DNA from 3 places in the Salinivibrio sp. IB868 genome. Region 2 is predicted to be linked to each of the others. Evidence: predicted binding sites of a transcription regulator. Region 2 holds the regulator's gene; each other region holds the start of a gene.
What was found. Region 2 encodes CRP, which controls carbon source genes, mostly activating them, when cyclic AMP is high. Its sites were predicted from a motif close to TGTGANNNNNNTCACA; they were not measured.
Positions count from the first base shown of each region.

Region 1: the regulator CRP is predicted to act here: its motif matches at 1,102-1,117, upstream of BZG20_RS10275 (CTP synthase).
Region 3: the regulator CRP is predicted to act here: its motif matches at 4,893-4,908, upstream of malT (HTH-type transcriptional regulator MalT).

Region 1 is NZ_MUEW01000008.1:131,501-139,070, forward strand. It holds gene BZG20_RS10275 (CTP synthase) at 1-1,017, opposite strand, end outside; gene mazG (nucleoside triphosphate pyrophosphohydrolase) at 1,169-1,966, opposite strand; gene relA (GTP diphosphokinase) at 2,017-4,233, opposite strand; gene rlmD (23S rRNA (uracil(1939)-C(5))-methyltransferase RlmD) at 4,310-5,641, opposite strand; gene barA (two-component sensor histidine kinase BarA) at 5,788-7,570, shown strand, end outside.
Region 2 is NZ_MUEW01000003.1:233,305-240,874, forward strand. It holds gene BZG20_RS04620 (aspartate aminotransferase family protein) at 7-1,224, shown strand; gene astA (arginine N-succinyltransferase) at 1,254-2,276, shown strand; gene astD (succinylglutamate-semialdehyde dehydrogenase) at 2,278-3,759, shown strand; gene BZG20_RS04635 (DUF1338 domain-containing protein) at 3,770-4,561, shown strand; gene BZG20_RS04640 (ABC transporter substrate-binding protein) at 4,629-5,495, opposite strand; gene crp (cAMP-activated global transcriptional regulator CRP) at 5,626-6,258, opposite strand; gene BZG20_RS04650 (phosphoribulokinase) at 6,508-7,377, opposite strand; gene BZG20_RS04655 (YheU family protein) at 7,434-7,570, opposite strand, start outside.
Region 3 is NZ_MUEW01000012.1:111,792-119,361, forward strand. It holds gene pulA (pullulanase-type alpha-1,6-glucosidase) at 1-1,841, opposite strand, end outside; gene malT (HTH-type transcriptional regulator MalT) at 2,033-4,741, opposite strand; gene BZG20_RS13425 (glycogen/starch/alpha-glucan phosphorylase) at 5,247-7,570, shown strand, end outside.

The DNA of each region.
Region 1 (7,570 bases), on a different contig from region 2:
TTCCGTGCCACGTGTTTCAAGATCTTGCGAGTCTACATACTTGATGTTGACGGTGAGACGGTTTTTCAACCCACCGTGCTTCAACGCTTCGTTGACAGATTTATACGCATCCGGCAACTCGATATATTTACCCACCATACCAATGGTCACTTCGCCCATTGGGTTGGCTTCTTCGTAGCTGACCTGTTCCCACTCTGACAGGTCAGCTTCCGCCGCTTCAATGCCAAAGCGGCTGCAAACCAGATCATCCAAGCCTTGAGAGCGGATGAGTGATGGGATTTTGTAGATAGAGTCTACGTCTTTCATGGTGATCACGGCTTTTTCTGCCACATTACAGAACAGCGCAATTTTCGCGCGCTCATTAGCCGGGATCGGGCGCTCACTACGACACACCAGTACATCAGGCTGGATACCAATCGATAGCAGCTCTTTCACCGAATGTTGAGTTGGCTTGGTTTTCACTTCACCCGCGGCCGCCAAATAAGGGACCAGAGTCAAGTGCATAAACATGGCATGTTCGCGGCCGACTTCAACGGTCAGCTGGCGAATCGCTTCTAAAAACGGCAGCGACTCAATGTCGCCCACTGTCCCGCCGATTTCGACAATGGCAATATCGTGACCTTCACCACCGGCGATGATGCGGTCTTTGATCGAATTGGTGATGTGTGGAATCACCTGAATGGTGGCTCCCAGGTAATCTCCACGGCGCTCTTTGCGCAGTACATCCGCATACACACGACCAGAGGTAAAGTTATTACGCTTGGTCATTTTGGTGCGGATAAAGCGCTCGTAGTGGCCGAGATCAAGGTCGGTCTCTGCGCCGTCTTCCGTGACGAATACTTCCCCGTGCTGGGTAGGGCTCATTGTCCCTGGATCCACGTTGATATAAGGGTCGAGTTTCATGATGGTGACGTTAAGGCCACGCGCTTCAAGAATGGCTGCCAATGAGGCTGCAGCAATACCCTTACCGAGGGAGGATACAACACCGCCCGTAACAAAAATGTAGTTCGTCGTCATGCTAAACCTGAGAGTTGGATTTAGAGGAAATTAATGAAGTTCTGGACGGGACATTATGATACCAGACCCCATTGACTCCCACAATGTGAAAGCTACCACACACCCTGGTGTTTTTAATTGTCACAAATCAATTATGCCAATTACAGGATATTTACTTATTCGCCTTTTTGACGGCCTGCCATGCCGATTCTAGTTCATCTAGCTGACATTGTTGAATGTTTTTTTCATTATCACGTAAGTGGTTTTCAACCTTACGAAAGCGAGATTCAAATTTTTGGTTGGCACGGCGTAGGGCTTGCTCGGCATCTGTCCCTAGGTGGCGAGCCAAATTTACCACCGCGAATAACAAGTCCCCGACTTCTTCATCCACACGCGCCTGATTGACAGAAGTTTGCGCCAGCTCTTGCTCGACTTCTTCAATCTCTTCCCGCACTTTATCTATCACAGGGGCGACAGTCGGCCAATCAAAGCCCACACGCGCACAACGCTTTTGCAATTTATACGCTCGTATTAAGGCGGGTAAGCCTTGTGTCACTCCATCGAGCACACTTTCCGGTTGCACAGAGGACGATTTCTCGGTGCGCTCTTTCGCTTTGATACCTTCCCAATCTGGTGCCATTAAAGGCTTTCCCTGCGCATCTTTGGGACCAAAAACATGAGGATGACGACGGATGAGTTTGTCGCAAATGCCGCGCACCACATCCTCAAAATCAAAATGGTTTTCTTCCCGCCCCAATTGACTGTAGAACACAATTTGAAAAAGTAGGTCACCGAGCTCATCTTTTAGGTCTGACCAGTTTTCACGTTCAATGGCATCCGCCACTTCATAGGCTTCTTCTAGCGTATGAGGCACGATGGAGGCGAAGTGTTGCGCGTTGTCCCAATCACAACCTTTGTCGGGATCACGTAAGGTCGCCATAATGGTCAGTAATTGCTCGATAGGAGCCATAAAAGCGTTCCTTCTAAAAAAACGCCCTGTCGAGACAGGGCGAAGGATGATTAGCGAAGACGTTTGGCCTCAACCACATCTTTTACTTGTTCAAGCCGGTTAACCACGCGGCTCAGGGTGTCGAGATCGGAGATTTCTAAATCAAAATCCATAATAGACATTTGTTTTTTATAATCCACGCGACTTTGCATGCCCGCTACGCGTGCTTTTTCATTGCTGAGCACGGTATTGATGTCTTTGACCAACCCGGTACGCTCATTGGCAGATAAGCGGATCCGCACATGGTACTGACCAATGTGCCCTTTACCCCAAACCGTGGCAATAATGCGCTCGGGCGCGTGATGACTCAGTTCGTTGAGTTGCTCACAATCAGCGCGGTGCACAGAGATACCCCGCCCTTGGGTGACAAAACCTTTGATCTCATCACCGGGTAATGGCTGACAACAACGCGCAAGGTGAGTCATTAAGTTATCAACACCCTCCACAACCACAGCATCACGGTGCGCCTTGCCCGTATTCGGCTTTTGCTCACTTTGTTGCAGCTTCTCTAAAAGCTGTTGCTCTTCTTCTTCAAGACTTGGCTTGTTAATCAGGCCATTGATATGGTTAACCACCTGATTAATACGCAAATCACCGCTACCAACTCCCGCGTAGAGCTCATCCAGTGTATTCACATTAAAGCGTTTGAGCGCGAGTTGAGCGTCTTTGCTGGTACCACCGATTTTTTGCAGCTCGGTATCCAAAATCTCTTTACCCGCGGCAATGTTCTTATCTTTATCCTGTTTGCGGAACCAAGCATTGATTTTGGCGCGTGCCCGGCTCGAATTCACAAAGCCATGGCTGGGGTTTAGCCAATCTCGCGAGGGGTTGGGCTCTTTTTGGGTAATGATTTCTACCTGGTCGCCCATTTGAAGGTGATAAGTGAACGGGACAATACGCCCTTCCACTTTCGCTCCGATACACCGATGCCCTACCTCGGAGTGAATATGGTAAGCGAAATCCAACGGCGTGGCGCCGCTGGGTAAGTCCACGACATCGCCGCGCGGGGTAAAGGCATAAACCCGGTCGTCAAACACTTGGCTGCGCAGCTCATCGAGCATTTCACCCGAGTCTGACATTTCTTCTTGCCATGCCAACAGTTTACGCAGCCAGGTAATTTTCTCGTCGTACCCACTGCGCCCACTGGCCGCCCCTTCTTTATACTTCCAGTGTGCGGCGACTCCAAGCTCTGCATCATCGTGCATTTGTTTGGTGCGGATTTGAATTTCTACCGGTTTACCTTCCGGCCCCAGCACCACAGTATGAATGGATTGATAACCATTGGGTTTCGGGTTGGCGACGTAATCATCAAACTCTTTGGGCAGATGGCGGAATTTGGTGTGCACGGCCCCTAACGCGGCGTAACAATCTTGTAGCTCTTCAGCGATGATGCGTACCGCACGCACGTCAAACAACTCGTCAAACTGCAGGTTCTTTTTCTGCATTTTACGCCAGATGCTGTAAATGTGTTTGGGGCGACCATAGACTTGCGCATTGATGTTGGACGCTTCCATCGCCTGCTGCAGATCGTCGACAAAATCAGTGATGTAGTTTTCGCGATCAATCCGTCTTTCTGCGAGTTGCTTGGCGATTTGTTTGTAGGTTTGCGCATGCTGGTAACGGAACGCGTAGTCTTCCAACTCCCACTTTAACTGACCAATGCCTAACCGGTTAGCCAAGGGGGCATAAATGTTGGCGCTCTCTTTTGCCGCTTGTTGGCGGACAGATTCCTCCGCCTCTTTCACTTCGCGTAAATGACAGATGCGCTCCGCCAGCTTGATCACCACGCAGCGAAAGTCTTCCACCATCGATAACAGCATACGACGTACGTTATCAACCTGAGACGAGGTCGCTTCTGTCTCTGTTTGGGTATTTAAGTGGCGAATGGCCGCCGTCTGTTGTACCCCTTCTATCAGTTTGACGATAGAGGTTGAGTAAGCGTCCGCAAGGGTATCTAGGCTGATAAGCTCCGCCTCAACCACGGGGAAAAACAGGGCTGCCAATAAGGTATCAGCATCCATGCTCAAGGTGACGAGGATTTCAATCATCTCCCGGCCACGCCATAGTGGCTGGCTGAGCACGGCTTCATCGTCGCTCAATGTTCGGCAGTATTGATAACCATCTACCAACGCCTGAGTGGTTGAGGGATCTTGCCCTAACCGTTGAACCCAGGTATTGAGATCAAACGCTTCGTCTTCGTGTAGGTGGGCTTCTCGTACCGCAACCATAACCGTTCCTATCCTTATCTCTCGAGTGACAAGAGAGGCGTATCCGTATCGACAGGCCACGAGGGCCAAACTTGTATTATGCCAACCGTTTGGTGACAGGCATGAACAAAGCCATCGACTCCATGTGTCCTGTTTGTGGAAACATATCCAACATACCAAGCGTGACCAGCTGATAGCCATTATCGAGCAATACGCGCGCATCACGTGCTAGCGTGGCAGGGTTACAAGACACATACACAATATGTGAAGCCTTAGATTGTGCCACAAAGTCTATGACACCAGCAGCCCCCGCACGTGCCGGATCGAGTAAGATTTTGGTAAAATCCTGTTGCGCCCATTCACCCATCAGCGCGTCACTGTTCAAGTCAGCTTGGTAAAACTCGGCGTTCTCACAGCCGTTTTTTGCCGCATTATCCGCTGCTTGGTCCACCATAGCTTGCACACCTTCAATGCCTACCACATGTTTCACACGCTTAGCCATTGGCACGCTAAAGTTACCCAAGCCACAGAAAAGATCCAACACGCGATCGTCTTGCTCAAGGGCGAGCCAGTCAAGTGCTTGCCCTACCATTTCTTGGTTGACCTTCGCATTGACTTGAATAAAGTCACTGGGCGCAAACGCCAGTTGGCAACCTGCCACATTATAATAGGGCGCGGGGCCGACAAGGCGCTCCGGTGCCATGTCGCCTTGGTACAAATACAGTGTGCAGTCTTGCGTCTGTGCCCACGCCATTAACGCGTGGCGATCGTCGTTGTGCAAGCCCTTAGTGGTACGCAGTGAGACCACTGATGTGTTGTCAGCGTCAATGACGTCTAAGTGTCCCAATACACGACGGCCACGCAGGCTTTCTAAACAAGGGCGTAAGCTAGACAGGAGGCGGTTGAGTGGTGCGCTTAACACCGGGCACTGATTCACTGTGATGATCGCGCTTCGTTGACGGGCTCGAAACCCCATCGCCAACGCCCCTTTTTTATCCACCTGCAAGCTGATCCGCGCACGACGACGATAATGCCAAGCCGCATCCTCTATCGGCGTTGACAGCGTTATCTCATCACCTGCGAATTTTTGCATCAACTCATTGAGCGTTTGCTGCTTGTGTGCGACCTGTGCTTGGTGATCCAGGTGTTGAAGGCTACAGCCCCCACACTGCTGGTAAAGAGGACAACCAGGCTCAATACGCTGCGCGGCCTGGTTATCCAACTTAATTAATTGACCGCGAGCATATTGACGCTTTTGTTCGGTCAATTGCACCAAGGCTTGTTCGCCGGGCAAGGTTCCCGGGACAAAAACAGGTTTTTTCTGCAAAAAACCCACTCCGTCACCATGATGGTCCAAGCGTTCTATGGTCAGCAGTTGATGCTTTTGCTCAACCTTTTTCTTTTTCTCAGGCTTAAAAAAGCGCGCCATTATCGATTCCAGTGTTAAAAGCTTGTCGCCAAGCCAGTCAAGAGATCCTGCCAGTGGGAGTTGTGATAGTTCGCTGACTATTTTGTGATTGAATCATGTACACTGACGGCTAAATGTCGTGATTATTTTCCCATAGTTTATCTAGCATGACCAAATATGGCCTCCGCACCCGTGTCTCTGTTCTGACCATTGCCCCAACGTTGATTGTCGGCCTATTACTGAGCGCGTTTTTTACCAGCACCCGCTACCAAGATCTTGAACAGCAACTGACGGTCACCGGCTCTGCGATCATCGAGCCACTGGCGATTGCCAGCGAAGTCGGATTGAAAAATGATAGCCGTGAAAACGTACGCCGGCTAATTGGCTTTGCGCACCGCCAGCACTCACAGTTTGTGCGCAGTATTGCCGTGTTCGACCGACGTAACGAGCTATTTGTCACCTCGAACTATCACCGCGATCTTGCCATGCTCTCGGTTAACAGTGGCCAACCTATCCCCACACAACTGCAGATAAGCCAACAGCAGGATACCTTGATTCTGCGCGCCCCTATTTTGGAGATTGGTCGGTTTACCCCTGGCCTCAATGTTGAGCGACCGCTGGGCTATATTGCCATGGAGCTAGATTTGAGCTCGGTGCGGTTAAAGCAATACCAGGAGATGATCACCGCACTGGTGATGGTTGCTTTGGGCGGAATATTGTCATGCTTCTTTGCCTATCGCTTAATTGCGGATGTCACCCATCCGATTGGTAACATGGTGACCTTAGTCGATAGAATTCGGCGCGGCCATCTTGATGTCAGGATTGAGGGTGAGTTACTCGGTGAGCTCGACACCTTGAAAAACGGTATCAATGCGATGGCTATTTCGTTGTCGGAATACCATTTAGAAATGCAGCAAAGTATTGATCAGGCGACCTGTGATCTGCGCGAAACCCTCGAGCAATTGGAAATTCAGAATGTTGAACTCGATATCGCCAAGAAAAATGCGCAAGAAGCGGCGCGGGTTAAATCTGAGTTCTTGGCCAACATGTCGCACGAGCTACGTACCCCACTTAACGGGGTGATTGGCTTTACGCGTCAAATGCTCAAAACCGAGCTCAGCAGCAGCCAGCGTGACTATTTGCTCACCATTGAAAAGTCGGCTAATAACCTGCTCACCATCATTAATGACATCCTCGACTTCTCTAAGTTAGAAGCAGGCAAACTGCTGTTGGAAAACATCCCGTTTGATGTTCAAGACATGCTCGATGAAGTGATGCGACTGCTTGCGCCGATGGCGCACGAGAAAGGACTAGAGCTCACCTTGCGGACCGATGCGCGTATTCCTGCAGGGGCCGTGGGCGATCCACTCCGTATCCAACAAGTGCTGATAAACCTGATTGGGAATGCCGCCAAGTTTACTGAGCGCGGGAATATTGATGTCAGTGTCGATCTCAAGCAGCTTCACGATGAAACCGTTGAGCTACAGTTAATGGTTAAAGATACTGGCATTGGCATTTCCGAACGCCAGCAAGCACAGCTTTTCCAAGCCTTTAGGCAGGCGGACGCCAGCATTTCGCGTCGCTATGGTGGTACTGGCCTTGGCCTAGTGATCACACAGAAACTGGTCCAACAAATGGGCGGTGACATTGGTTTTACCAGTCGCCTTCACCAAGGCTCAAGTTTCTGGTTTACCCTGCAGCTCACGCAGACCGATTTGCCAGTTTCACAACCGCTCGACATTGAACCCTTGGTGGGTCGCGACATCGTGATCGTTGAGCCGAATGCGCGCACTCGCGAGATTTTGCGTAAGCGGCTGACGCAAGTGGGGCTGAATGTCGACACTGCATCTGGCACCAATGTGCTGACGGACCGTCACTATCACTTTGCCTTGCTCTGTTTCGACGCGGGAAGCATGCCGAGTCTTGATGCCATGCAACAAGCGGTGCAGG
Region 2 (7,570 bases):
TGAGTGATGACAATGGAGCACAAAGTAGAACGTAAACTCTTCGATGAAGTCATGGTGCCATGTTACAACCCAATGCCGATGATCCCAGATCATGGTAAAGGGTCGCGCATCTGGGATCAGGAAGGTCGAGAGTATATCGATTTTGCCGGTGGTATCGCGGTGAGCTGTTTAGGCCATTGTCATCCGGTAATGGTGGATGCACTGACCGAACAAGCACAGAAGCTGTGGCACCTGAGTAATGTGATGACCAATGCCCCTGCGTTGCGCCTTGCTAAACGCCTCACCGAGCTTTCCTTTGCCGACCGCGTGTTTTACGCGAACTCAGGCGCCGAGGCGAACGAAGCCGCACTGAAACTGGCGCGTCGCTGGGCAAAAGAAGAGCACGGCGAGCACAAAAGTGAAATCATCGCGTTCACCAAAGGTTTCCACGGTCGTACCTTCTTTACCGTCACGGTAGGGGGACAGCCCGCTTATTCCGATGGCTTTGGCCCCAAGCCTGGCGATGTGACCCACCTTCCCTACAACGACATCGCCGCATTGGCTGACCATATCTCCGATCGCACCTGTGCGGTGATGATGGAGCCATTGCAAGGTGAGGGCGGCATCGTGCCACCGGAGGCAGGCTTTTTGCAGGCCGTGCGCGAGCTGTGTGATAAGCACAATGCGTTGTTGATTTTCGACGAAGTCCAAACCGGCAATGGCCGTACTGGCACCTTCTATGCCTATCAAGAATCAGGGGTCGAGCCGGACATTCTGGCGACCGCCAAATCATTAGGTGGCGGGATCCCCATTGGTGCCATGCTTACCACCGAACGTCTCGCGGCACATATGAAACCTGGCGTTCACGGCTCTACCTATGGCGGCAACCCACTGGCATGTGCCGTGGCAGAAGCGGTGGTCAATGAAGTGACCAAACCTGAAGTCTTAGACGGTGTGATTGAGCGAGAGCAATGGTTACGTGACGGTTTAGAAGCGATTAACGATAAGTACGGTATCTTCAGTGAAGTCCGTGGCAAAGGCCTGCTACTCGGTGCGGCACTGAACCAAGACTGGGAAGGCCGTGCCCGCGATATTTTGGTTGCCGCGGGTGAAGAAGGCCTGTTGGTATTAGTCGCCGGCCCAAATGTGGTGCGTTTTACCCCCTCATTGGTGATTACCAAAGCTGATATTGAAGAAGGGATGGCACGCCTAGAGCGCGCGATTGCGAAGGTCGTTGCAGGATAAGCGACCTCATACACTCGGAGGGATTTGAGATGTTAGTTATTCGGCCTATCCGTGCATCAGATTTTGATGCACTGATGTTGTGTGCGGAAGCGTCCGGCCATGGGTTTACCTCGTTGCCGGTGGATGCCGATTTGCTACAAGGGCGAATTGATAATTCGCTAGAAAGTTTTGCCAAAAAGGTAACAGAGCCTGGCCCGGAAGGGTACTTGATGGTCGCTGAAGATGTAGAAACGGGTGAGATTGCTGGGACAACAGGCATCGAGGCCGCGATTGGCCTCGACAACCCATTTTACAGTTACCATCTGACGAAGGTGGTGCACTCGTCGCGCAAACTGAATGTGCATAACATCGTGGAAGTGCTGACGTTTGGCAACAACTACACCGGCACGACAGAGATCTGCACCTTGTTTATGCGCCCTGAGTTTCGTGGCGGCCTAAACGGCAAGCTCTTGTCCAAGTGTCGGTTTTTGATGTTGGCACAATTTCCAGAGCGTTTCGCAGACGTGGTCTTTGCTGAGATGCGTGGTGTGTCTGACGACGAGGGGAACTCGCCGTTTTGGCAATGGTTGAAGGATAACTTCTTTAACATTGACTTCACGTTGGCTGACTACCTCACCGGGATTGGGGCGAAAGGCTTCATTGCTGACCTGATGCCAAAACTGCCGATTTACGTGAGCCTGCTTAGTGAGGAGGCGCGAGCGGTGATCGGGCAAGTGCACCCAAATACCCGCCCAGCGTTGCGCTTGTTGGAAAAAGAAGGCTTTTCGTGCCGTGGTTATGTCGACATCTTTGATGCCGGCCCCACGGTGGAATGCTTACGTCACAATATCGAATCCGTGCGTCATTCTTTTAACGCCTCGGCAAGCGTAAGAGAGCACAGCAGCGCGCAGGACTATTTGATATCGAACACGGACTTTGCCGGTTTCCGCGCCACGGCGGCGAAAGCGGCGGTGGATCATGAAACCAATCAGGTGGTGATCAGCCCCGCGGTAGCAGATGCATTGAATGTAAAAGAAGGCGATCAGCTGCGTTTGATTGCCATGGAGGGATAAGATGACAAAGCAATCAGCAGGCCATCTGATTAACGGTGAATGGGTGAAAGGCGAGGGCGAGGTGATGACCTCGCAAAATCCCTTTGATAGTCAGTGTATTTGGCAAGGTGAAGAAGCGACGCGCCCCCAGGTTGAACAAGCGGTTAGCGCCGCACGTGAAGCCTTTCTTCGTTGGCGTAATACTGAATTTGCCGAGCGCCAAGCGCTGGTTGAGCGCTTTGCCGAGATAGTGAAAGCGAATACGGATGATTTAGCGCGCACCATTGCGGAAGAGACGGGCAAACCATTCTGGGAAACCAAAACCGAAGTCGGTGCCATGGTCGGAAAAGTGGCGATCTCATTACGCGCTTACCACGAGAGAACGGGCTCACGCGAGAAGGACGTCAATGGCACGCAAGCGGTGTTGCGCCACCGCCCGTTAGGTGTGATGGCGGTCTTTGGTCCTTACAACTTCCCGGGTCATCTGCCCAATGGTCACATTGTTCCCGCGTTACTGGCCGGTAACAGTGTGGTATTCAAGCCGTCAGAGTTGACGCCGAAAGTGGCGGAGAAAACACTGGCGTATTGGCTAGAGGCGGGGCTGCCACATGGCCTTATCAATTTGGTGCAAGGTGGCCGTAATACCGGTGAGGCACTCGCGCAAGCGCGCGGCATCGACGGACTGCTATTTACCGGTAGCGCCAATACTGGCCATATTCTCCACCGCCAGTTTGCCGGTCAGCCTGATAAGATGCTCGCACTTGAAATGGGGGGAAATAACCCCTTGGTGGTCAGTGATCAGTTTGGTGATTTAGAGGCCACCGTGTATACCATCATTCAGTCAGCGTATCTTAGCGCCGGCCAACGCTGTACCTGTGCGCGCCGCTTGCTGTTGCCTGAGGGGGAAGTGGGTGACAAGATCTTGACTCGCCTAGCTCAATGGACAAAAACCGTGCGTGTAGGCGGTCAGTTTGATGATCCGGCTCCGTTTATGGGCGCACAGATCTCAGTGGCGGCAGCGGAAGGCATCCTGGCGACACAACAAAAGCTTGTTGATCTGGGCGCGAAGCCAGTGATTGAGTGTGAACATCAGCATGATGCGGTGATCTCGCCAGGGATCTTGGATGTCAGTGGTATCCAAGACTTACCGGATGAAGAGTATTTTGGCCCGTTGTTGCAAGTGCAGCGTTACCAGGATATGGCCGATGCGGTCACCAAAGCCAATGACACCCGTTATGGATTGTCTGCCGGGCTTATCAGTGAAGACGATGGTGAATGGCAGTATTTCCTTGACCATATTCGTGCAGGGATTGTTAACCGCAATCGTCAACTGACCGGAGCCAGTGGCGATGCGCCATTTGGTGGGCCAGGTGCTTCGGGGAACTTACGCCCTAGCGCGTATTACGCGGCAGATTATTGTGCTTATCCCATGGCATCCATGGAGGGCGAGCAGGTGATGCTTCCCGAGACGTTCGCCCCCGGTATACCGACTCAACAGGACTAAGGAGAGCAACATGGACAGTGGCCAAGCGTTATTCGACAAACTGTGGCAGGACTACATCAACCGCCTGTGCCCTTCGGCACATAAGGTGCATGCCTTATTAGAGGAAGGGCAACCTTTGATCAATGACCATATTGCCTTACGGACATTTGGTTTGCCTAAGGTTGGACTAAAGGTACTCGCGCGTCCATTTCTCGCCTTGGGGTATCAGCAAAAAGGTGACTATACCTTTGAAGCGAAAAAGCTCAAGGCTTGCCATTTTGAGCACCCCGATCCCTTGATGCCGAAAGTCTTTATCAGTGAGTTGATGGTCGAGCAATGCTCGCCCGCGCTTCAGGCGATTGTTGAGAAGCTGGTGGCACAAGTTGATGCGTCGTCACTTACAGGCAGCGATTTTCTCCATCAGGGCCGCCTATGGGATATTGATTGGGCAACCTATCAAACGCTTGCCGAAGAGAGTGAATATGCGTCTTGGGTGGCGGCACACGGTTATGGTGCGAACCATTTTACCGTGAGTGTGAATCAGCTGAATGCGCATGATGATTGCCTCTCGGTGAACAACCGATTGCGTGATAATGGCTTTGCGATTAACGAGTCAGGTGGGGAAGTCAAAGGGGATGCATCTGTGTATCTGGAGCAATCCTCCACCATGGCTGACCGCGTGCCCGTTACTTTCTCCGATTGCACGCAAACCATCCCGGGTGGCTTTTACGAGTTTGCTAAGCGGTATGTGTTGCCCAATGGTGAACTCTACCAAGGTTTTGTGGCTGCTTCGGCAGACAAAATCTTTGAAAGCACCCATTAGTGCGTCACACATTGCTTATCGACATCATGGGAAAAGGGAGCGTGTGATACGCTCCCTTTTTTATCGTCTATTGAGCCTCGATGTCGAGCCAAAACGTGTCTGGAATCGCTTGTGTTTCGTTGCTTAAATGCGGGTTGTCGACTCGGATGACAGTACGCTCACCAATGTTCGCCTTTTCAAAGGTTTCCTTAACTAAAGGCGCATTATTGAAAAACTCGATAAATGATCCGTCTTGATACGCCGCTTCAAAAGCGCCATTTAACATCTCGGCGACGTCAGCATGTTGCGGAGACACAAACAGGAACATTGGGAAGCGATAGATCAGCATCAGGTGTGGGTCAACTAACAGGTTACCGTATTGCGGCCGCTCGGCTAATTCACTAAAAGGCTCAATCAAGGCACGAGGGAAGAGATCGGCCCGGCCCGTATCAACCACTTTGAAAATGTTTTCAAAGCTCGATATTTCACGTACGCGAAATCCCGCTGAGTTAAGCACCTTGACGTCGGCCCAACCTTGTCCCTGAATCATAGTAAGAGACTGCAAGTCACTCGCGCTACTTATCTGAGCAAGTTGGGGCTCGGTGGCTTGGTTGGTAATAAACAGGCGGTGGCCGAGTAAGCCACGAAACACGGGATAGCGAACGGGGATCAATTCAGCTTCCAGTGTACGGTCGGCACCAAGCCAGTCGACGGTGAGCTTGCCTTGCTTGAGCATTTCCACCTTACGAGATTGAGAGCCAATTTGGCCGTCAAAGGCTTGTAAGGTAACAGATTCTCCCGACTTTTCGGCAAGAAACTCGATGAGCTCAATGGCATAGAGATCAAGCGCCGAGCCGGCGCGTGGCTCGGGGTGGACAATCGTCGTATTGGACGCAGCATGGACTGAAAACACAGAGAGCGCGAAGGCGGTGAGGGTAATCATGAGTTTTTTCATAAACGACACCTTGTTAATTTTATGTTAACCATGTCGTTTTGAGTGTAGAAGCAATCCGCGTGCTTGCCAGATAATGGAGATAAAAAAACCGACGCCAGGGCGTCGGTTGGTGATACAGAGAGCGGCGCGATTAGCGTGTGCCGTATACCACGATGGTTTTACCGTGTGCGGAAATGAGGTTTTGCTCTTCCAGCATTTTAAGGATACGTCCCACTGTTTCGCGTGAGCAGCCAACGATTTGGCCAATTTCCTGACGGGTGATCTTAATCTGCATACCATCAGGATGCGTCATGGCATCAGGCTGCTTCGCCAAGTTCAATAGGGTTTGCGCAATGCGCCCTGTGACGTCCAGGAAGGCAAGATCCCCCACCTTTTGGCTCGTTACCTGCAAGCGGCGCGCCATTTGTGAGGACAAGCGCATCAAGATATCAGGATTCACTTGGATAAGCTGGCGGAACTTTTTGAATGAAATTTCTGCCACTTCACACGGTGATTTGGCGCGTACCCAAGCAGTGCGCTCTTGGTCTTCTTCGAAAAGCCCGAGCTCACCGATGAAGTCACCTTGGTTAAGGTAAGACAGGATCATTTCCTTGCCTTCTTCATCTTTGATCAGTACGGCCACAGACCCTTTCACGATGTAATACAAGGTCTCCGCCTTTTCACCAGCATGGATAAGCGTGCTTTTCGACGGATACTTATGAATATGACAATGTGAAAGGAACCACTCGAGTGTAGGGTCTGTTTGAGGTTTTCCTGGAACCATATAACTTATTTCCTCTGCATGTGTTGCCCGGCAACAACGTCCTATCTTTGTCTGAGGGGTAACCCATCAGATCATTGCACAGAATACGAAGTCTGAACGCGGGCTACAAGCTCACTGTATGTTAACAAGAGTGTATCTTTTTTTGTTGGTGATTTCTTGATTTTGATCTAGGCCAACCGCCTAAAAAACTGGCAAAAACGTGGCTAAGATCACGGCTTGAGAAGTAATACATCATGAATGCGCTACGCCTCAGCCAATCTTGCCTTTTTCTATCAATTGCTGGATCAATGGACGTATGATCAATTCCATTGCAAAGCCCATTTTTCCTCCCGGCACCACTAAGGTGTTATGGCGCGACATAAACGACCCGGTGATCATTTGCAACAGATAAGGGAAGTCGACGTTTTTCATGCCACGAAAGCGGATCACCACAAAGCTTTCATCCAAAGACGGAATCCCTTTGGCATTTAATGGGTTTGAGGTATCTACCGTGGGAACGCGCTGAAAGTTGATATGGGTACGAGAAAACTGCGGGGTGATATAGTGCAGATAATCATCCATTGAGCGCACAATCGAGTCGGTCACCGCTTCACGAGAATGGCCTCTATCGCGCGTATCACGGACAAATTTTTGAATCCACTCTAAGTTGACGATGGGGACCATACCAATCAAGAGATCGACGTGCTGCGCAACGTTGACGTCACCGTCGACCACGCCGCCGTGCAACCCTTCGTAAAACAATACATTGGTATTGTCGGCCAAGTCTTGCCATGGCGTGAAGGTACCAGGCATTTGGTTATAGGGCACCGCTTCATCAAAGGTATGTAAGTAGCGGCGGTACTTCCCGGTGCCTTGGTCACCATACTCACGAAAAAACTGTTCCAGCCGAGGGAAGTCGTTGGCGGTGGGGCCAAAATAGCTGATATGTTTACCTTGCTCACGCGCTTTACGGATCTCGACGTCCATTTCGGGACGGGTAAAGCGATGAAAGCTGTCCCCTTCTAGCCAGGCCGCTTTGATGTTCATCATTTGGAACATCTTTCGGAAGGCTTCCGAGGTGGTGGTGGTGCCGGCCCCTGACGAGCCGGTGACCGCAATAATTGGATGTTTAGCCGACATGACGCGCCCTGTCATTCAGTCTGAATTTGTATCGCGATACGGCGAGTACTGCGATGCTAGGATCTGAGTGCTGCTTTACGACGAATATCCACTGTCTCGTGCAACTCAGAATACACAATCACGGCTTCTCCGGATTGCAGTTGTTGGCGAACGTCCTCCACTTTTTGTGCAAAGCTGACTTCTTGCTCACCAT
Region 3 (7,570 bases), on a different contig from region 2:
TCACGAAGTCGGTCAGAAAACGAGCCAATGCCTGTGCCTGCAAGGTTTGCTTGGGTGGCTTGGACAAACTGGCGATCGTTGGCGACTTCACCGAAGTTCCAACCTTCACCATAGAAATACACATCTGGGTTGATGGCGCGGGCAACGGCAAGTGTGTGCTCGATCTGGGCCAGCGGATGATGACCCATCAAATCCCAACGGAAGGCATCGATTTTGTAGTCTTTCACCCAGGTGGCAATCGAGTCATCGATCAGTTTGGCAAACATGCGATGCTCAGGCGCGGTGTTTGAGCAGCAAGTGGATTGTTCAACGTCTCCAGTGACGGGGTTAAGGCGCTGATAATACCAAGGCACGACTTTATCCAGCACAGAATAGGGCCCTAAGCCTGCTTGGTGGGTGTGGTTGTAGACCACGTCCATTACCACATTCATGCCGATATTCTGTTTAATTGCCATGACCATTTTACGAAACTCGAGGATACGCGCGGTGCCTTCAGGCTCGGTCGCATAACTGCCTTCGGGCACGGTGTAATGGAAAGGATCGTAACCCCAGTTAAAGCTGTCGTACTGACGCATCGCCGCCATCACGGTTTGCACATAGGGAGTGTCAGCGCTGTCTTGGGTGGCTAAATCCATTAATGCCGCTTGGATGGTCTGATTGTTGTCGCACTCACTCGCCAGCCTTGGCGTCTCTTTCAGCGAAGGTGCTTTGTCACATAGCGTGGAGAAACGGTCGGTTAAATCGATACGTTGCGCGGCGTCTTCGTTGATGGAGGCAATGTCAAACACGGGGAGCAGGTGCAAGTGAGTAACCCCAGATTGCGCGAGCGCGGTTAAGTGATTGACCGGGGCGGTGCTATTTTGGGTAAAAGCCAGATATTTACCGCGTAGATTGTCTGGTGTGGATTGATCGAGCGCGGAAAAATCACGCACGTGCGCCTCATAAATCACACTGTTGGCAGGGTTTTGCTGCGAGTAAGGTGCACTCAGCGTATCCCAGCCACTGGGTTTAAGCGCGGGCGCATTTAGATCCACCACCTGTGAATAGCTAGAGTTGGTCGATAAGCTATGTGAGTAAGGGTCAGTGACTTCGAGACGCTCGATACGATGTGTGGTGGGGTGATAGACCGATAGTTGATAGCGGTAATAGTCGCCATGATTCAGCGCGGTGGTGGCAACATGCCAGCTTCCTGAGTTGGCGTCGAAGTCCATTTTAATGGGTGTTTGGCGCTGCTTTGGCGCGTTTTGTTCGCTCCCCGATTGATAGGGCACTAGCGAGACTTGCTGTGCGGTGGGAGCCCATATACGAAATTCAGTGTGTCCCGCGTCAGGGATGGCACCATAGGTAAGTTTTTCGGCGTGTTCGGCATACAAGGCATCAAGCGCCCGGGCCGGTTGCACATCGGTTGCGGTTAGTACGGTGTCGCCGTCTTTGGCGATGGCGAGAAGCTGTCCTTTGAGCCATTGCTTCAGGGCAATATTGGCGCTAACAAAGTCAAAGTCGAACCCTTTAACGTCGCCTTGCAAATGGGGGAGCGATGTCTGCCAATTATCGCTAGTAGCAAGGGTGGATTCGACACTCGCTGTGGCGTTTTCCACTTGCTGCGTGTCCGGGTTATAGCGCATCGTGCCATCAGCGGAGTAATACAAGGTGAGCGAGGTGGCGTTGGTTTGATGAGTGAGCAGGGTATCGGCGTCAGCAAATAGCACACTGGCATCGCTAGTGCCCGCATCTCTAGGGGGCAAATTGGGGTCGTTTTCGATATTGCAACCCGCTAACGCTATGGTAGCTGCAACGGCGACCGGTGTGCCGAGTGGTTGCAAAAAGTGAGTGCGCTTCATTGATCTTTCCTCATTTATCAATACTGAGCGCAGCTTACTCAAGGAGGGGATCTACCATGCGTGATCGGGTTAAAATTCAGCGTGTCATTACAGAAAAGATGATGAAATTCAGCAAAGTATCACGAAAGGTAGGGGGAGAGCGCGAGGCCTCTACGCCCCCAAGAAAAGCCTGAGGGCGTAGACAGGGTTGACTAATTCCCCATAAGTTGTAAAAGGTTTTCGGCGGTGACGACCGCTTCTTTGCGGTTAGCGATATTGAGCTTTTGATATAAGTTACGAATATGGGTTTTGATCGTTGTTCCCGCCACATCCAACTCATGGGCGATTTGCTCGTTACTGAAGCCTGAATAAATTAAGCCGAGCACTTGCCACTCGCGTTGTGTCAATGAGCTGGTTCGCACGAGCTCTGGCACGTTAGGGTGGTTGACCAACTTTTCGACAAAGGCTTCATCAAAGTGCGTTGAACGAGAGCGTTGATGGCTCGCAATTTCCTTGAGGAGTTGCTGCGCGCGGTGGCGTTCGAGGGCGCCGAGTGCGTGTTGTTCAATTAACGCATGCAGGAGCGGGGAGAGCGCCTCGCCCTCAATCAAAAAGTTACCCATCATGCCGGTTTGATTGGTGAGGATCAGCGCATCTTGCAAGAGGCTTTTGGCGTATTCTGTCTCTTGTTCTTTGCTGGCAAGGACGGCTTCAACAATCAAATTGCGGTTTTTATCGGTCACCAAGTTGGCTTTGTTCGCTTCGCGGCGCAGAAAATCAATCGCTTGACGTGCTTGGTCATACTGACCCAAATGCAGATGCGCACGGGCAATGTTTCGCCACTGAAGCTGACTAAAGTGGTTGCAGGCGGTAGCGGGGCGAGTGGCTTGGTGTAACCACTCGTCCATGTTGGTGAGTTCATTTTTGGCTTGCCAATAGAGTAACAGCGACAATGATGCATTGGCGGTCCAATCAACGTGATACACAGACTCGCGCAAAAGGTGTTCAATATGCTCAATGCTTTTTGCCGCTTTGTCTAACTCGCCGCGGCTAACGGCTACGCGTGCGAGCATGGAGTAACTATGCAAATGCTTGCTCGGTGGCTGATTTTCTAAAACCTGCAGTCCTTTGTAGGCGCAAGCTTCGGCTTCATCAAGCCGGTTCCAACACCATAAGATTTGGGCACGGAGACGTAAGGCAAACTCGTGGAGAGGGACTTGATGCAGTTGTTGATCCTCAATGAGCTGATCGGCGCTGTCGAGCAACTCAAACGCGGCTTGCACATAGCCTTGCGCAAGTAAGATCTCACTTTGTTGTAAAATCGCCCAAAGTGCTTGATGGTAAACTTGATGTTGCCGCGCTAATTTCTCGGTTTGTTGCATCATGGATAAGGCGCGATCCAGCTCACCGAGCACATGATTCACTTCTCCCACAACCGAGGTAGCGACAATGCGACCGCGGTAATTGGCGCTATCGAGTTGCTCGAGCGCTTTTTCTGCCAGCTGCATCGCCTGCTCAGGATTATTCGCGTTAATGGCCACTTGGGCGAGCAACGCATTGGCATTGCCTTGGTAATCGATATCAAGTGGGATTTGTCGGGTTTGATAGGCTTTTTCTGCGCTGGCTAAAAGTTCGCCAACTTCATGATACCTGTGCTGACTTTGCGCTAACCAAGCACGTAGCAGGCTTAAATTTGGGTATTGGTATAAAAGCTCGTCACTGAGTTTGATAATCGCGGCTTCTAGTGTCGACAATTCACCACGATTAAACATACGCCAGCCGTGCTGATTGAGTATATCGGCCAACAATGCATCGTCTTTGGCGTAGCGTGCATGACGCAACGCTTGATGGGGAGATTGTAACTTCAACCATGCCAGTGCGGCTTGTCTATGCAGGGGCTGTTGTTGGTGAGGGATCCGTGCTTGGCGCTCATGAGCCAAAAACTCCGCGAATAGATGGTGGAATCGGAACCAGTTGTTATCTCCCTCAAGTGGATAAATAAACAAGCCATAGCGATTTAGTGACTCGAGCATATTCAATGCATCTTCGCGTTCAGTGAGTGCGAAAACCAACTCGTCATTAAACATCTCTAGTACGGAGACTTTCATGAGAAATTGTCGTGTCTCAGCATCAAGCAAATCAAACACTTCTTCGGCCAAATAGTCCCAAAGGTGGGCATGGTTAAAACCAGCGTAAGACGCGGCGCTTTGCATCAGGGTACGCTTTTGGTGCTGCGCTTGAATCGCAATGAGCTGCAAGGCTGACGGCCAACCTTCAACGTAGTTGCATAATGCGTTCGCCGTGGATTCATCCACGCCATCGTCGACACGTTGATTAAAAAAGCGCGTCGTTTCTTCGTTATCGAACGCGAGAAGCTCGTTGCCGATCTCAATCATCAAGTCGCGTACGCGTAAATTCGCGGTGCCCAGTGGAGGGTTGGCGCGTGAGGTGACCACCAAAGTGAGATTATCTGGCATGTGCTTAATGAAAAAGCGCATCGCCTCATGAATCTCCTCGTTATCAATGAGCTGATAGTCATCCAACACCAAATAGCTAGTGGCATGAAACCCTGCCAGTTCAGCAAAGACATCAGACAAGAGCGCACGAAGTGATGAGAATTGGCGTTTTTCCGCCAGCTTTATCGTGTTGGCGCAGCCCTCTTGGGTAGCGTGGTGCAGCGCTTGCAGTAAGTAGTTAATGAAGCGAAAGCTGTCGTTGTCACTATCATCAATGCTAAACCAGCCGACATTGGATTGATCCGCGAGCCATTGTGCAGCCATGGTGGTTTTGCCATATCCGGCCGGAGAGCGAAACAGCACCAGCTTATAGTGAGGGGCTTGTTGTAAAATATCGAGCACACGCGGGCGTAATATCGCGTTATAAAGCCGTCCAGGCCGAGTCAGCTTTGATGGGATCCACATAAGACACTGTCCTTCACTGCAAATGCGGTGCGACCTTTTTGGTGCGCACCTCTGTCCTGATTGCAGTGTATGTAACTTCAAACGCACAAACTATGATCTATCCCTGATCTCTTAACGGATGCCCCAATTTAGTGCAGCTACGCCTTTTAATTGTGATTTATATCACTTAAACGTCATATTGGTGGCCTTTTTAATGATTGAGATACACATCCATCTCGGTTTATTAGGGCTTAATTTGCGTTAGCGCACAAAAATCACAAAAGGAAAGCGATGTTTTTCACCGTGGGCGTAGCGCCTTTTTTGTTTCATAGCGTGACTTAGGTCACTCGATAAAGGGCTGCTCATGGATTTGATGAGAGGCGGCTCACTATTGCTATGTGACCTGGCTCTCTACGCCCTGTGGTCTCCTCCTTTGATGACAACGACGTGGGAGGATGTTTGCCGTGCTCGGGTTGGGCAGGATGAATAACCATCAAGGTTTCATTCCATTATCGAGAGCGACGACATGACACCAAAACAGCAACATGCGTTTGATAAAAGTGCGTTTAAAATCAGTATGGTTCAACACCTAACCCAGCTAGGTCACGCACCAGACACCGCTCAGCTGCGCGACTGGTACCTCGCACTGGGCCGTGCATTAGCCGAACATACCACGAGTGATCTGGTAGCCACTGAACACGATCAAGCCATTAAACAAGCTAAAAGTGTTAACTATTTATCCCTCGAGTTTTTGATTGGTCGGTTAACCGGCAACAATTTAATTAGCATGGGCTTGTACGATGCGATTGCCGATGCCGTGAGTGAGCTTGGCCTCGGGTTAACGGATTTACTTGAACAAGAGCGTGATCCGTCTTTGGGCAATGGCGGCTTGGGGCGTCTCGCCGCTTGCTTTATGGATTCATTGGCGGCCCAACAGTATCCTGCGGTCGGCTATGGCTTGCACTATGAATATGGTTTGTTCCGCCAGTCATTCAAAGAGGGCGCACAACAAGAAGCACCGGATGCGTGGCGTGAGCCTGAAGGTTACCCGTGGGAAGTGGTACGTCCTGACTTAGCGCAAACCATTGGTTTTTATGGCCATGTAGAGGTGATTGAGGACTCAGGGCACACGTACCGTCAGTGGGTGCCGGGCATGAAAATTCAGGCCATGCCCTGGGATCTGCCGATTGTGGGTTATCAAAGCAATACGGTCTATCCGCTTCGCTTATGGGAAGGACGGGCGTTAACGCCGTTTGCCCTTGATGCCTTTAATGACGGTGACTATACCCAGGCTCAGCAATCCGCCATCGATGCAGGGAATTTGACCAAAGTCTTGTACCCCAACGATAACCACGATGCGGGTAAAACATTGCGCTTAATGCAGCAGTATTTCCACAGTGCAGCTTCTGTAGCAGACATTCTCCGTCGTCATCTAGAGGCAGGGCATGCATTGGCCGCATTGCCAGACTACGAAACCATTCAGTTGAACGATACTCACCCCACCATCGCTATTCCTGAGCTGATGCGCGTATTGCTGGATGATTATCGTCTGGGCTGGGATGAGGCTTGGTCCATCGCCAGTCGTACCTTTGCTTACACCAACCACACCTTACTGCCCGAAGCGCTGGAAACCTGGAGTGAGGCGTTGATTGCCAGTTTGCTGCCGCGTCATATGGAGATCATTTTTGAGATCAACCATCGCTTCATGCAAGAGGTAGAAGCGAAGTGGCCCGGCGATGTGGCCAAAAAGCAGGTGTTGTCTGTGATTGACGACAAAGGTGAGCGCATGGTGCGCATGGCTAATTTATGTGTGGTTGGCTCTTATGCGGTGAATGGCGTTGCCGCCTTGCATTCTCAGTTGGTTAAGCGTGATTTATTCCCAGAATTTGACGCGCTATACCCAGGGCGCATTCAAAATGTGACCAATGGCATCACACCGCGTCGTTGGTTGAAGTTCTGTAATCCTGATTTGTCCAACTTGATCAGTGAGAAAATCGGTGAGCAGTGGCCAGCGCAATTGGAGCAACTCGAGCAGATTGCACAATACGCCGATGACACTGCTTTTCAAAAGACATTTATGGATGTCAAAAAGCGCAACAAGCAGCGTTTGGCGGGATGGGTCAAAGAGCACCTCGATATCACCCTAAATACCGATGCGATTTTTGATGTACAAATTAAGCGCCTGCATGAATATAAGCGCCAGCACCTTAATCTATTACACGTCATTTCACTGTACCAGCGCCTCATCAATGAGCCGAATTTCGATATGGCGCCGCGTGTGGTCTTTTTTGCTGCGAAAGCGGCACCTGGCTATGAATTAGCAAAATCGATCATCTATGCGATTAATAAGGTGGCTGAAACCATTAATAATGATCCACGAGTCGGTGACAAGCTCAAAGTGGTATTTATTCCTGATTATCGTGTCAGTATGGCGGAAATCATTATTCCTGCTGCCGATGTGTCTGAGCAGATTTCTATGGCCGGTAAAGAAGCGTCTGGCACGGGGAACATGAAAATGGCACTCAACGGCGCGCTCACCATTGGCACCATGGATGGCGCGAACGTGGAAATCCGTGAAGAAGTGGGTGACAACAACATCTATATCTTTGGTCTTGATGTCGATGGCGTCACGGCGTTGCGCAAAAAAGGCTATCAGCCTGAAGCGGTCTATCATAGCCAGCCTCTATTGAAGGCCGCCTTGGACAGTCTGTTGGATGAGACGTTTACGCCAGGTCAGCCTGGGGCGTTGCGTCCTGTCTTTGACAGTGTCATGGGTAGCGGCGACCCGTACCTGTGTTTGGCTGACTTTGCCGATTACGTGCGCGCACACAATGACATTGACCGTGATTA